2 regions of the Streptomyces sp. NPDC006798 genome follow, and region 1 is predicted to be linked to the other one. Evidence: riboswitches for the same ligand, from Rfam matches in the RefSeq annotation. Region 1 holds a riboswitch; the other holds the start of a gene.
The links. Region 1 has a riboswitch for S-adenosylmethionine ahead of thrC (threonine synthase). Riboswitches for the same ligand answer to the same signal wherever they lie in the genome.
Positions count from the first base shown of each region.

Region 2: it holds a riboswitch for S-adenosylmethionine, as region 1 does, so the genes downstream of both, ABZ714_RS31450 (aminotransferase class V-fold PLP-dependent enzyme) here and thrC (threonine synthase) in region 1, are expected to answer to the same signal.

Region 1 is NZ_JBEYIS010000002.1:55,383-60,666, forward strand. Features, by position in the region: gene ABZ714_RS01415 (trehalose-6-phosphate synthase) at 126-1,553, opposite strand; gene ABZ714_RS01420 (hypothetical protein) at 1,583-2,179, opposite strand; gene ABZ714_RS01425 (glucosyl-3-phosphoglycerate synthase) at 2,219-3,169, opposite strand; SAM riboswitch class I at 3,370-3,534, shown strand; gene thrC (threonine synthase) at 3,552-4,859, shown strand; gene ABZ714_RS01435 (MoaD/ThiS family protein) at 5,024-5,284, shown strand, end outside.
Region 2 is NZ_JBEYIS010000070.1:13,933-19,216, forward strand. Features, by position in the region: gene ABZ714_RS31440 (ubiquinol-cytochrome c reductase cytochrome b subunit) at 1-940, shown strand, start outside; gene trpD (anthranilate phosphoribosyltransferase) at 1,063-2,130, shown strand; SAM riboswitch class IV at 2,617-2,734, shown strand; gene ABZ714_RS31450 (aminotransferase class V-fold PLP-dependent enzyme) at 2,947-4,353, shown strand; gene ABZ714_RS31455 (glycerate kinase) at 4,287-5,284, opposite strand, start outside.

The DNA of each region.
Region 1 (5,284 bases):
CCGACAACCTTCGCCCGGCTGGGCGGACGGCGCGGGACCTCACCCGGAGAGCCGAGGCACCGGGGGTCCCCCCATCGCCGAAGGGACCGTGGCCGCCCGAGCGCCCTTGGGAAGGGGACCCGGGGTCAACCCGTGAGCGCCTCCAGCTGGTCGAGGAACCAGCGGGACGGGGGAAGCGCCGTCGCCGCCGACGCCAGGCGGGCCGTGCGGTCCGCGCGGACCTCCGCCGGGAGCGTCAGGGCCTCGTGCAGCGCGCCCGCCGTGGCGATCACGTCGTACGGGTTCACCACCAGCGCGTCCGCGCCCAACTCCTCGTACGCCCCCGCCTCGCGGGAGAGGACGAGCGCGCAGCCCGCGTCGGAGACGACGGGGATCTCCTTGGCGACGAGGTTCATTCCGTCGCGGATCGGGTTGACGAGGGCCACGTCGGCGAGCCGGTACGCCGCGAGGGAGCGGGCGAAGTCGTCCTTCACGTGGAGGACGACGGGCGTCCAGCCCGGGACCCCGTACTCCTCGTTGATCGCGTCGGCGAGCCGCTGGACCTCCGCCGTGTAGTCGCGGTAGACCGCGAGGTCCTGGCGGGACGGGTAGGCGAAGGCGATATGGACGACGCGTTCGTGCCATTCGGGCCGGGTCGCCAGCAGATGGCGGTAGGCGAGGAGCCCTCGGACGATGTTCTTCGACAGCTCCGTGCGATCGACCCGGACGATCGTCTTCCGGTCGGCGCCGCCGATCTGTTCGCGCAGGGCGGCCAGGCGTTCGTCGACATCGGGCCGGTGGGCCCGTTCGCGCAGGAAGCCGGCGTCGGCGCCGAGGCCGTGGACCCCGGTCCGGGTGCCTTTGAGGGCGTCGGGGCCGAGGATCTCCGTACAGCAGGCGGTGAAGGCGTCGGCCCAGCGGCGGGTGAGGAAGCAGGTGCGGTCGGCGCCGGTGAGTCCGCGCAGGAGTTGTTCGGCGATGTCGTCGGGGAGGAGGCGGAAGTAGTCCGGCGGGGCCCACGGGGTGTGGGTGAAGTGGCCGATCCGCAGGTCGGGGCGGAGTTCGCGGAGGAGTCCGGGGACGAGAGCGAGGTGGTAGTCCTGGACGAGGACGGCCGCCCCGTCGGCGGCCCGTTCGGCGAGGGCTTCGGCGAAGGCGCGGTTGTACGTCTCGTACGCCCGCCACCGCCGCCGGAACTCGTCGTCGAAGACGGGCTCCAGCGGCGTCTGGTAGAGCATGTGGTGGACAAACCAGAGCACCGAGTTGGCGATGCCGTTGTACGCGTCGGCGTGAATGTCCGGATCGATGTCCAGCATCAGGACGCCGGGCTCGGCGGTGCCGCGCCGGACGGCCTCGCGGTCGCCGTCGCCGAGGGCGGAGCAGACCCAGAGGGAGTCGTCGCGGGCGCCGATGGCGGAGAGCCCGGAGACGACGCCTCCGCCGCCCCGTCTGGCGTCGAGTCCGCCGTCGTCACGGAGGGTGTACGAGACGGGCCCCCGGTTGGAGGCGACGAGAACACGGGCGCGGGCGGGAGCGTGGGCGTCGGCCGGGCCGGCCGGGGGCTGGGGGACCATGATGTGGCCTTAGCCTTCCGCGCGCCGGGTCAAACGTCCGTTCGGCCGTCGTGGCGCGGTTCACGCCGTCCGCGTACGGCGGCGACGGCGACCACTCCGGCGGCGGCGAGGGCGACCCCGAGGCCGCCGAGCAGCCAGAGGCGTTCGGGCCCTTCGTCCCGGCCGGTGGGGGCGAGGGTGGGGGCGTGCCCGGGCGCCTCGGGCACCCCGGCGGCGACGGTCTCACCGGCCCCCGCGACCGGTCCGGCCTGCCCGGCCGTACGGGCGGACGCGGAGGCGGCGGCGGTCTCCGTCCCGCCGGGACCGCTCGCGGCGACCGGCTCCGTCCCGCTACGCGCACCCGGGGGCGCCCCGGCCTGGGGCGCCGCCGCGCCCGCGACCGCCGCGACGACCAGGACCAGGAGGGCGAGCAGCCCGGCGAGGCGCAGGCCCCGGCGGCGGCGCCGGGGCGGGGCGCCCCGGGTGCCCCTGGGGCCGCGGCCGGCGGACGGCCTCCGGTACGGCGTCCGGCCGTGCGGGATACGGGCGACCCTCGGCACGCGGGGCCGGGCCGCGCCGGGAACGGCGGCGGGGGCGGGCACGGCCGACGACGGATTCCGGGGCTGGGCAATGCGGGCATAAACCATACATAGGATATTCAGCCCCGATTACCGGAAAAGTGCGCCTTATGCCGCGCGACGCGCCGCATACTCACCGATCTCGCGCATCGGCGGGCGCTCCACGGTGTCCACCTCGTGGGTCACCGGCACGAACCCCCGCTCGCCCCGGTCGAACTGGGTCAGCGACGGCCGGACCAAATGTCCCCGGGAGAGTCGCAGTTGCGCCGTACGGTAGATCGCCGCCGCCATCCGGCCGAGCGCCCGGCCGTCCTGGTGGCGGTGTTTGCGGGAGCCGACGTCCACCTGGGCCAGCGCGTCCAGGCCCACCGTGTGCAGCGCGTCGACCAGCAGCGCCAGCTCCACCCCGTAGCCCACGGGGAACGGCAGCCGCTCCAGCAGGGAGCGGCGGGCCGCGTACTCCCCGCCCAGCGGCTGGACGAACCCGGCCAGCGACGGCCAGTGCAGATTGAGCAGCGGGCGGGCCACCAGCTCGGTCACCCGGCCGCCCTGCCCCGGGGCCTCCCCCAGCGGGCGGTCGTACATCGCCTTCACGAACTGCACATCGGGGTCGGTGAGCAGCGGTCCGACGATCCCGGAGACGAAGTCCGCCGAGAAGTCCCGCAGATCCGCGTCGACGAAGCAGACGATGTCGCCCCGGGTCACCATCAGGGACCGCCACAGCACCTCGCCCTTGCCGGGCAGGGCCGGTATCCGGGGCAGGATCGCGTCCCGGTGCACCACCCGCGCGCCCGCCGCCGCCGCGACCTGTGCCGTCCGGTCGGTCGAGCCGGAGTCGATCACCACCAGCTCGTCGACGAGCGGGATCCGCTCCATCAGCTCACGGCGGATGACGGTGACGATGTCCCCGACCGTGGCCTCCTCGTCGAGCGCGGGCAGTACGACGCTCACCGTCGGCGACGGGTTGGCCGACCGCTTGGCGGCGAGCAGCCGGGACGGCGGACGGTCCGCCGCCGACCAGGTACGCGTCGCCAGCCAGCGCTCTACCTCTTCGAGCACGTGCCCTACTCCTCAGTCACTCGTCGTCACTCGTCGTCGCCGGCCGTCCGTCCGGCCGCCCCGCGCCGGGGCGCTGACCGGGGCATGTGATCCATCTCGCGGTACGGACGACTATCTCAACCCTCCGGGCCTTCGGTTACAGTCTTGAACAACGCGTACGCCGGTCGCATGCCGGGGTCCCGCGTCCCACAATCGAATACCGCTCATCCAGAGGGGCAGAGGGATACGGCCCGTTGAAGCCCCGGCAACCCTCCAGCCGGTCTCCGTCGCCGCGGCGCGCACAGCGCGCGGGCGCCGCGAGGCTCCCGGCTCGGGAAGGTGCCAAATCCGTCTCATGGCGAGATGCGCCATGAGGAAGATGAGGAGAAAGGGCCTCGCCTCCATGGCTGCGCAGACTGTCGCAAGCACCGCACACACCACCACCGCCGACACCGCCCCGGTGGACCTCGGCACCGCCGTCGCCCTCTCCTGTCGCGAGTGCGGCGAGCGCACCCCCCTCGGCCCCGTCTTCGCCTGTGCCGCCTGTTTCGGCCCGCTGGAGGTGGCGTACGAGCTGCCCGCCGGTGACCCGGAGGCGCTGCGGAAGGCGATCGAGGCCGGACCGGAGAACATCTGGCGGTACGCGCCGCTGCTGCCCGTCCCCGCCGACGTGGCCACCAAGCCGAACCTGAACCCCGGGTTCACCCAGCTGATCAAGGCCGACCGGCTCGCCGCCGAGCTGGGCGTCACCGGTGAGCTGTACGTGAAGGACGACTCCGGCAACCCGACCCACTCCTTCAAGGACCGGGTCGTCGCGATCGCCGTCGAGGCCGCCCGCGCCTTCGGCTTCACCACCCTCTCCTGCTCCTCCACCGGCAACCTCGCGGGCGCCGTCGGCGCCGCCGCCGCCCGGGCCGGATTCCGCTCCTGCGTCTTCATCCCGCACGACCTGGAGCAGGGCAAGGTCGTCATGGCCGCCGTCTACGGCGGCGACCTGGTCGGCATCGAGGGCACGTACGACGATGTGAACCGTTTCTGCTCCGAGCTGATCGGCGACCCGATCGGCGAGGGCTGGGGCTTCACCAACGTCAATCTGCGGCCGTACTACGCCGAGGGCTCCAAGACCCTGGCGTACGAGATCTGCGAGCAGCTCGGCTGGCGGATCCCGGACCAGATCGTCATCCCGGTCGCCTCCGGCTCCCAGCTCACCAAGATCGACAAGGGGCTCAAGGAGCTGATCGGCCTCGGACTGGTCGAGGACAAGCCGTACCGGATCTTCGCCGCGCAGGCCGAGGGCTGCTCCCCGGTCTCCGCCGCCTTCAAGGCCGGACACGACGTGGTACGCCCCGTGAAGCCGGACACCATCGTCAAGTCGCTGGCCATCGGCAACCCGGCCGACGGGCCGTACGTCCTCGACATCGCCCGGCGCACCGGCGGCGCGGTGGAGGACGTCACCGACGAGCAGGTGGTCGAGGGGATCAAGCTGCTCGCCAGGACCGAGGGCGTCTTCGCCGAGACCGCGGGCGGGGTGACCGTGGGCGTGGCGAAGAAGCTGCTGGCAGCCGGGGTGCTCGACCCGGCGCTGACCACCGTCGTCATCAACACCGGCGACGGGCTGAAGACGCTGGACGCGGTCTCCCCGACCACCGGGCCCACCGCCGTCATCCGGCCGAGCCTGGACGCGTTCCGCGAGGCGGGCCTGGCAGGCTGACGGTCCCCGGCCGGCCCCGACCTGTCGCGGGCCGGTCCAGGGCCGGTTCGCGGGCCGGTCCGGCCCCCGGGCCCGGCCCCGGGCCGACCACGCCGCCGGGCGACCCGCCCCACTCCCCCGTACCGCTTCCGTACCGCTCCCGTCCGAGGAAGGCCCCACTCACCATGAGCGTCAGCGTCCGCATCCCGACCATCCTGCGCACCTACACCGACGGCAAGGCCGAGGTGGCCGCCGAGGGCGCCACCCTCGCCGAGGTCATCGCCGACCTGGAGAAGAACCACACGGGGATCGCCGCCCGGGTCCTCGACGACCAGGGCAAGCTGCGCCGCTTCGTCAATGTCTACGTCAACGACGACGACGTCCGGTTCGAGCAGGGCCTGGAGACCGCCACGCCCGACGGCGCCGGGATCTCGATCATCCCCGCC
Region 2 (5,284 bases), on a different contig from region 1:
GGGTCCCGGCCGGACCAACAAGAACGTCGTCGGCATGCCGCTGCTGCCGGTCTACATGGCCAAGGCCGGAGGCTTCTTCTTCCTGGTCTTCGGTGTGATCTCGGTGATCGCGGCGATCGCGACGCTCAACCCGGTCTGGTCCGTCGGCCCCTACCGGGTCGACCAGGTCTCCACCGGCGCGCAGCCCGACTGGTACATGGGCTTCGCCGAAGGACTCATCCGGGTGATGCCCGGCTGGGAGATCAACGCATGGGGCCACACCCTGGCCCTGGGCGTCTTCATCCCGCTGGTGATCTTCCCGATGGTGCTGGGCGCGATCGCGGTCTATCCGTTCATCGAGTCCTGGGTCACCGGCGACAAGCGCGAGCACCACATCCTGGACCGCCCGCGCAACGCCCCGACCCGGACCGCCTTCGGTGTGGCGTGGCTGTTCGCGTACTTCATCATGCTGGCGGGCGGTGGCAACGACCTCTTCGCCACCCACTTCCACCTGTCGATCAACTCCATCACCTGGTTCGTCCGGATCTTCTTCTTCGTCGGACCGGTCCTGGCGTTCATCATCACCAAGCGCATCTGTCTCGGCCTCCAGCGCCGCGACCGCGAGAAGGTGCTGCACGGACGCGAGTCCGGCATCATCAAGCGGCTGCCGCACGGTGAGTTCATCGAGGTGCACGAGCCGCTCAGCCAGGCGGATCTGCACACCCTCACCACGCACGTCCAGCACGAGCCGATCGAGGTCGGCCCGGAGGTCGACGAGAACGGCGTCCGCCGGAAGATCTCGCGTACGCAGAAGTTCCGCGCGAAGCTCAGCAAGGGCTACTACGGCGAGGGGAACCAGATCCCCAAGGCCACCCGCGAGGAGTACGAGGAGATCGCCGCCGCCCATGGTCACGGCCATGGTCACGGTGAGCACGAGGAGGTCACCAGCGGCAAGCACTGACCGCTGAAGCGTCGCCACGGCAAGAGCCCCGTCCACTGCCCGGACGGGGCTCTTCGCCGTGCCCGGGGCTGGATAGGGTGGGACGCGTACCCCCTATTCGCGATGGACCCCAGGAGCGGACCATGAACGTTGTGACCCCGGTCGGCGGCGACAGCGTGGCGGCTCACTCCTGGCCGGCCGTCATCGAATCCCTGCTCGGCCACCACGACCAGAGCGCCGACGCCACGGCCTGGGCGATGGACCGGATCCTGAGCGGGGAGGCGACCGACGCCCAGATCGCCGGATTCGCGGTCGCGCTGCGGGCCAAGGGCGAGACGGTCGCGGAGATCTCCGGCCTGGTCCGCACCATGTACGAGCACGCCAATCTGATCGAGGTACCGGGCCCCAGCGTCGATATCGTCGGCACCGGCGGCGACGGCGCCAAGACCGTCAATATCTCCACCATGGCGTCGATCGTCGTCGCCGGGACCGGCGCGAAGGTCGTCAAGCACGGCAACCGCGCCGCGTCCAGCGCGTCCGGGGCGTCCGACGTACTGGAGAAGCTCGGGGTCAATCTGGAGCTGACCCCCCGGCGGGTGGCCGAGGTCGCCGGCGAGGCGGGCATCACCTTCTGCTTCGCGGTCAAGTTCCATCCGGCACTGCGGTACGTGGCCGCGGCGCGCAAGGAACTCGGCATCCGCACCACCTTCAACTTCCTCGGCCCGCTGACCAACCCCGCCCGCGTCCAGGCCCAGGCCACCGGGGTCGCCGACGCCCGGATGGCCCCCATCATGGCCGGGGTGCTCGCCGAGCGGGGCTCGTCGGCGCTGGTGTTCCGCGGCGACGACGGACTGGACGAGCTGACCACGACCGCGACGTCCCGGGTGTGGATCGTCCGCGACGGCACGGTCCGCGAGGAGGCCTTCGACCCCCGGGACGTGGGGATCGACCTGGTCCCCGTCGAAGCGCTCCGAGGCGCGGACGCGTCGTACAACGCGGATGTCGCCCGGCGGCTGCTGGCCGGGGAGCGGGGCCCGGTCCGGGACGCCGTCCTGCTCAACGCGGCGGCGGCGCTGGTGGCGCTGGCGCCGACGGACGCGGGGCTGACGGAACAGATCGCGGCGGGCATCGCGCGCGCGGCGGAGTCCCTCGACTCCGGCGCGGCGGCGAACACCCTGGAGAACTGGGTCCGCGCGACGACGCGCGCGTAGCTTTTCTCCGGGGGCGCTCTGCCCTGCCGGGCCGGTGTATCAGTCGCGCCCGCGGCCCGCCTGTGGCTTGTCGCGCAGTTCCTCCCCCTGTGCCTTCGGCGACGGGGGGACCCCCAACCTATGGCTTCGGCGATGAGGGGACCCCCAGCGCCTCGGCCCTCCGGGTGAGGCCCACGCCCTCCGCCCGGCCGGGCGGGTGTTGTCGGGCGACCGCGCGCCGGTGGGTGGCTGGTCGCGCAGTTCCCCGCGTCCCTAAAGGCTCTCCCCGGCGCCGCCCCTGAAAAGGGGGACCCGCCTTTCTGTGAGGGCGATCAGGAGGGCAACCAGGGGCGCGGGGAACTGCGCGGGCAACCACAGACGGGGCGAGGTCGGCACTCAAGGGTCATCGAAACGGCGCGCCCGTCCCCGCGGCGCCCCGCAGGGACTCCGCGTCCGGATTGCGGACAGGCTTGCGGCCGTCGCCCGCGTCGCATACCGTTTCGCGCAGGTCATGAGCGACAGCGACTACGGCCCCGGCCCGCTGTCCGGCAACCCTCCGTCCGTGGCGGGGTGCCCCGGGTGAAGACCAGGCCGTGGGCAGCGAGGTCCGCGGCAAGCGCGGACCCCTGCGTCACCCTGGGGTCCTGGTCCTCAAGGGAGCAGTCTCGTGAGCAAGCGAATGCGATAGGGCTCGAAGCCCCTTCTTCCCGCACATCCTCCGTACCCCGCCGCTAACCCACCCCCCGGCCCCGTCGTCAGGGCGTGTGGCCGTGTCATGGCGTGTGTCGTACGGAGCCTTATGCCTCCATTCCGCCTGCCCCGCCCGGGAGTTCCGTCATGTCCGCATCCGTGCCCGCCGTCTCCTGTACCGCCACCGGCTCCACCGCCGCCACCGAGCCGCTGGCCGTCCTCGGCTCCGATGTCACCGTGCCGCTGGTCACCGGTGGCGAGGTCACGTACGCCGCCCTCGACTACGCAGCCAGCGCCCCCGCCCTGCGCCGGGTGTGGGACGACGTCGCCGCGTACGCCCCGTACTACGGCAGTGTCCACCGGGGCGCCGGGTACCTCTCGCAGCTCTCCACCGACCTCTTCGAGAGCAGCCGCCGCACGGTCGCCGAGTTCCTCGACTGCCGGGAGAGCGACCAGGTCGTCTTCACCCGGTCCACCACGGACTCGCTCAATCTGCTGGCCGCCGTGCTGCCCGCCGACTGCCAGGTGTTCGTCTTCGAGACCGAGCACCACGCGTCGCTGCTGCCCTGGCGGGACGCCCGGGTCACCTATCTCAACGCGCCGCGCACCCCCGACGAGGCCGTGACGACCCTGGAGCGGGCGCTGGCGGACCGGGAGCCGTACGGCCCGGCGCTGGTCTGTGTGACGGGTGCGTCCAATGTGACCGGTGAGCTGTGGCCGGTACGGGAGCTGGCCGCCGCCGCGCACGCCCACGGCGCCCGGATCGTGCTGGACGCGGCCCAGCTCGCGCCGCACCACCCGGTGTCGGTCCAGGAGCTGGACGTGGACTGGGTCGCCTTCTCCGGGCACAAGCTGTACGCCCCCTTCGGGTCCGGGGTGCTCGCGGGCCGCGCGGACTGGCTGACCGCCGCCGAGCCGTATCTCGCGGGCGGCGGCGCCTCCCGCAAGGTGGCCCGCCGGGCCGACGGCGGGGTCGAGGTGGAGTGGCACACCACGGCCGCCCGCCACGAGGCCGGTTCGCCGAATGTGATCGGCGTCTACGCGATCGCCGCCGCCTGCCGCGCCCTCACCGAGGCCGGTTTCGACGGTCTGGTGGAGCGGGAGCAGTCGCTGGTGGCCCGGGTCAGGGCCGGGCTCGCCGAGGTGCCCGAGGTCAAGGTCCTCTCCCTGTTCGGCGACGACGCCCCCCGGGTCGGCGTGATCTCGTTCGTGGTGGAGGGCTGGAACAGCTCGCACTTCGCCGCCGCGCTCTCCGCCGAGTACGGCATCGGGGTCCGGGACGGACTGTTCTGCGCCCACCCCCTGGTCCGTACCCTGCTGGGCAGCGACCCGCAGGACCCGGGGGAGTGCGGCGCCCCCGAGGCCGAGCCGGGGGAGCGGTCCCTCAACGCGATCCGGGTGAGCTTCGGCGCCGGTACCCCCGACGAGCACGTGGAGCGGTTCGTCCGGGCCGTCCGTGAGCTGGTCACGGACGGCGCCCGGTGGAACTACCGGACCGAGGACGGCCGCTGTGTGCCCGACCCGACGGGTCCGGCCGCCGCGCCGACCGGCTGACGCTCCGGGATCCGGGTCCCGATCAGCACCATCCGCAGCGCCCGCTCGGTCGCGTCGGCGAGGAACTCCCCGCCGCGGCCGAGCGCCTCGGAGAGGGTGACGGGCGCGGGCAGGATGGCGCTGTACGCGTCCACCCCGGCCGACCGCACCTGGTGCGCGCCCTCCCCGATGGTGCCCGCCAGGGCCAGTACGGGACGCCCGTACCGCTTGGCGCGCCGGGCGACCTCGGCCGGGACCTTGCCGCGGGTGGTCTGGTGGTCCAGCGCCCCCTCCGCGGTGAGGACGAGATCGGCCCGGGCCAGCCGGGCGTCGAGGTCGAGATGGTCGAGCAGCACCTCGAACCGGGGCAGCAGCGCCGCGCCGAGCGCCGCGAGCCCGGCGCCGAGGCCGCCGGAGGCGCCCGTGCCCGGGCCCTCGTACAGATCGGCCCGGACCTTCAGATCGCGGGTGAGGACGTCCGCCCAGTGCTCCAGCGCCGCCGAGAGCTGTTCGACCTGCTCGGGCGTGGCGCCCTTCTGCGGTCCGAAGACCCGGGCGACGCCCCGCTCCCCGCAGAGCACGTTGAACGGGTTGCAGGCGACCCGGATGTCGGTCCTGCGCAGCCGGGGGTCGAGGCCGGAGACGTCGATCCGGTCGAGCCGCAGCAGTTCGCCGCCGCCGTACGGCAGCTCCACGCCGTCCGCGTCCAGCAGCCGGGCGCCCAGCGCCTGGAGGGCACCGGCGCCGCCGTCGGAGGTGCCGGAGTCGCCGCAGCCCACCAGGATCTCCCGGGCGCCCTCGTCGAGGGCGGCGCGGATCAGCTCACCGACGCCGTAGGTCGTGGTGGCGCCGGGGTCGCGCAGGACCCGGGGCACCAGCGACAGACCGGCGACGGCGGCCATCTCGACCACGGCCGTGTACTTGTCGAGCATCGCGAAGTGGGTGGCGACGG